Regions from separate parts of the Shewanella sp. Isolate8 genome, predicted to be linked through region 1. Evidence: predicted binding sites of a transcription regulator. Region 1 holds the regulator's gene; the other holds the start of a gene.
What was found. Region 1 encodes MetJ, which represses methionine synthesis genes. Its sites were predicted from a motif close to TAGACGTCTAGACGTCTA; they were not measured.

Region 1 (2,205 bases):
GGCGGGTCTTGTTCTTGTCTATGCGCCCCACCAGGCGATTGGCCACCAGGTAACCGAGCAGCACTGAGGGAAGCAGCAGCGCCGAGCAGTAGAAGTGATGCAGGGTCAGCAGACCTGTGAGTCCCAGAATCACTATAGCGATAGTAGAGCTGAAGATGAAGAAGGCCGATAGGGCCGCGCGAAACTGCTTAGCATCTTTGCCCGAGAGCAGTATGGCCAGCGGCGGTCCGCCGATGGCGGCGATGTTGCCGAAGATGCCGGAGATCACCCCGGCGATAAACAGGCTGCGACGGTTAACCACCAGGTTGAGCCGCAGCAGGCTGAGCAGTACGGCGATGGCCACGATGATGGCGATGGTCATTCCCAGCACGGCTTGAGGCGCGACCAATAGCAGGCCTGCACCGATGAAGCCGCCGGGGATGCGTCCCAGCAAGGCATACTGTAGGCCGTTGAATTCCAGGGCGCCACGCTCGCGCAGCAGGGTCAGCATAGCGATAGAGAAGCCCATCAGGATCACGGGGGCCGGCACCAGTGACGGCTCGATAAGATAGAGCAGGGGCGCGGCAACTACCGCCATACCAAAGCCGATTAGGCTCTGGGTGAGGGCGCCGACGAAGACTATCAGTGAGGCAAGCGCCAGAATATGGGGATCGAGTGGAAGTGCAGGCACTGGGGTGTTCCAGATAAAAGTTGAAAACTAAAGAGGGATCGCTAAGCGATCCCTCTGTCGATTCGTGTATGAGTGGACTATTCCATCTCTTCCCACTCTATGCCCATCTCTGTCATCAGGCGTTTGACTTCGGCTGGGATGCTATCGGGTTTGTCTTTAGACAGGTCATCGTCTTGGGGAAGTGGCTGGCCAGTGTAGGCGTGCAGGAAAGCCTCGCATAGCAGTTCGCTATTGGTGGCGTGACGCAAGTTGTTGACCTGGCGCCGAGTGCGCTCATCGGTTAACACCTTAAGCACCTTTAGAGGAATAGAGACAGTGATCTTCTTTACCTGCTCATTCTTCTTACCATGTTCAGCATAGGGGCTGATATAATCGCCATTCCACTCAGTCATTGACTCACCTGTAAATTCTAAAATTCGGTGCAGATTTTAAACCCTTACAAATTACAGTCAAATTATTGCCTCGAATTTTTGGTAAATGCAAATAGATTTCTAAATGTTTGGACGTCTAAACGTCTAAAAGTTGTTGACGCTCACTACCGGCTTAGGTACATTTAGACGTCCAGACATCTCTTTAGTCTAAGATGCCTGCCCAGATCCATATTGAGGAGTTGAAGATGACAGCGCGTAAACTAGCCACCGCCGCCGTACGACGAGGCATAGAGTCAGACACTCAGCACGGTGCCGTGGTGCCGCCTATCTATCTGTCGACAAACTACTCGTTTGAAGGGCATCAGCAGCCGCGGGATTTCGATTACAGCCGTTCCGGCAACCCGACCCGTTCTATTCTGGGGGAGGCGATTGCCGAACTGGAGCAGGGGGCGACTGGCGTGGTGACCTGCACCGGCATGGCGGCCATCACCCTAGTGACCAGCCTGCTAGGGCCGGAGGATCTACTGGTGGTGCCTCACGATTGCTATGGCGGCAGCTATCGACTCTTCACCAATTTGGCCAAGAAGGGTGCCTTTAGGCTCCTGGTGGTGGATCAAACCGACGAGCGTGCGCTTGAGCAGGCACTGACCCAGTCTCCTAAGATGGTGTGGCTGGAGACCCCCTCTAACCCGCTGCTGAGAGTGGTGGATATTCAGGCCATCGCCCAGGCGAGCCACAAGGTGGACGCTCAGGTGGTGGTGGACAACACCTTCCTCTCTCCCGTTTTACAACAGCCACTGCTGCTGGGGGCCGACATTGTGGTGCACTCGACCACTAAATATATCAATGGCCATAGCGATGTGGTGGGCGGCGCCGTGGTGGCGAAAGACCCTGAGGTGGGTGAGCTACTGCACTGGTGGTCGAACACCCTAGGTCTCACCGGGTCGGCCTTCGACAGTTACCTGACTCTGAGGGGGCTGAGAACCCTGGCGGTGCGCATTCGTGAACACCAAGCCAACGCTCAGAAGGTATTGGCACTGCTTTGTGACCACAAGGCGGTGGAAAAAGTGTATTATCCGGGGCTTGCCGAGCATCCTGGCCATGAAATTGCGGCCAGACAGCAGAAGGGCTTCGGCGCTATGCTGAGTTTTGAGCTAAAAGGTG
Region 2 (2,205 bases), 430 kb from region 1:
GCTTGCTGTTTGGCCTAATGCCCCTGGCGTTCCAGTCCCTCTGAGGTCACCAGATTGAGCCATTGCTGGGCGAGGCGAGCACTGCTGCCATTGCTGCGATAGGCGCCAAACAGGGGGCGCTTGAGTCCTTCCGGCCCAAGTTTTACCGCTTTAAGCGACAGGCCGTGAGCCTCGTTGATCGACCAGTTAGGCAGGGCGGCAACCCCATCCTTACAGGCGATGCGTTGCAGCAACATGGCGGTGAGATCGCAGCGGATCTGCTTGGCTACAGGCACCCCGGCAGGCTCCAAGAAGTGACGGTAGATATCCAGTCTGTCCAGCGGTACCGGGTAGGTGAGCAGTGTCTGCTCGCTTAGCTGCGCGGCCGTGACATAGGGGAGTTCGGCCAGCGGATGGTCTGCCGCGACCAATAGCTTGACCTCGAAATCGAATAGATGCTGATAGGCGATATCATGATCCGGAATAGGGTCTGAGGTGAGCACCACATCTAGTTGTCCCTGCTTGAGTGCGGTCAGCGAATCGAACAGATGACGGCTCGACAGCTCCAGATTGGTGTGGGGAAAGCTGGCATTAAACTGCTCGATCACCGGCATCAGCCATCGAAAGCAGCTGTGACACTCTATACCGACAAAGAGATCTTTCACCTCGCCGCCCAGGCCATTCTTGAGATCGATTTCCGTCTCTATCACCTTAGGCAGGATCTCTTCGGCGAGATTGAGCAGACGCGCGCCCTCCTGGGTAAAGGAGAGGGGTTTACTCTTACGCACGAAAATCGCCGAGTTGATGCGGGTTTCCAGTTCCTTGATCTGGTGGGATAAGGCCGACTGGGTGACAAAGCGCTTCTTGGCTGCGCCCGCGAGACTGCCGCTCTCTTTCAGGGCGACCAATGTACGTAAATGCCTAAGCTCTATCATTTTTACCTCACATGAATTTGGCTCATGTTGCTCGTGAAATCAATTCGATTGCGAGACAACAGATTAACACAATAAACTTCTAGACGTCCAGACGCCTGTTTTGGTTTGTTGTGCAATTTCAGTTCTCAAACCTGGATTGCGATGACAGCGAAGGGCGCTAACCATGAATTTCGCTCATCTTAATGCAAAAGGTATACAATATGCAAACTCTAGGTATTGCTTCATTAGGCTTTCCACGAATCGGTCGTCAACGGGAACTCAAATTTGCCCTGGAAAAGTATTGGCGCGGCGAGATTGACCAGGCTCGGCTGCAATCGGTTGCCAGCGAGCTGCGTCAAACCCACTGGCAGTGGCAGCAGGCGGCGGGCGTGAAACAGCTGCCGGTGGGGGACTTTGCCTTCTACGATCAGGTGCTCACCCTCAGTGCCACCATAGATGCCATCCCCGAGCGTCATCGCAGCGGCGAGCAGGTGGATCTAGATACCCTGTTTCGAGTGGCTCGCGGTCGAGCGCCCACTGGAGAGGCCTGCCGCGCCGCTCAGATGAAGAAATACTTCAATACCAACTACCACTACATAGTGCCGGAGCTCAGGGCGGGGCAGCGCTTCGCCATCGCCTACGAGCAGCTGTTCGACGAGGTGGAACAGGCCAAATCCCTGGGGCACCAGCCTAAGCCCATCCTGCTGGGTCCGCTTAGCTACCTCTACCTGGCCAAATGCGAGGGCGAATCTTTCGATAAGTTGAGCCTGCTTCCCCAGCTGCTCGAGGCGTACCGGGCGATACTCGCGCGCTTTGCCAGCCAGGGCGTGACCTGGGTACAGCTCGATGAGCCGATACTGGCGCTGGAGCTTGCAAAGGAGTGGCAGGCGGCCTTCGCCCCAGCCTACGCAGAACTCAGTGGTCAGGGGCTTAAGCTGCTGCTGGCCAGCTACTATGGCTCTGTCGCCCATCATCATGAGCTGATCAAGGATCTCGAGGTTGACGGTTTGCACCTGGATCTGGTGAGCGATGCCCAGCAGCTTAAGCAGTTTGCCGCCAGCCTCAAGCCTGCCCAGGTGCTTAGCCTCGGGGTGATCAATGGCCGCAACGTATGGGCGGCGGATCTGGATCTGCTGGCCGAGCGGCTGCGCGGCGTCGTGGCGGATCTTGGCGAACGTGTCTGGCTGGCACCCTCTTGTTCGCTCTTGCATGTGCCCGTGGATCTGGCGAGCGAGACAGAGCTGGCAGCGGATCTGGTCAATCAACTGAGTTTTGCCAGGCAGAAGCTCGATGAGTTAGCGCAGCTGCGTAT

Region 2: metE (5-methyltetrahydropteroyltriglutamate--homocysteine S-methyltransferase) is a predicted target of MetJ. The motif match lies at 987-1,004, and genes of this name have one in related genera.

The regions. Positions count from the first base shown of each region.
Region 1 is NZ_JAKEVI010000003.1:483,885-486,089, reverse strand. Features, by position in the region: gene L1D43_RS14630 (sulfite exporter TauE/SafE family protein) at 1-670, opposite strand, end outside; gene metJ (met regulon transcriptional regulator MetJ) at 748-1,062, opposite strand; gene metB (cystathionine gamma-synthase) at 1,287-2,205, shown strand, end outside.
Region 2 is NZ_JAKEVI010000003.1:54,527-56,731, reverse strand. Features, by position in the region: gene L1D43_RS12725 (LysR family transcriptional regulator) at 15-914, opposite strand; gene metE (5-methyltetrahydropteroyltriglutamate--homocysteine S-methyltransferase) at 1,115-2,205, shown strand, end outside.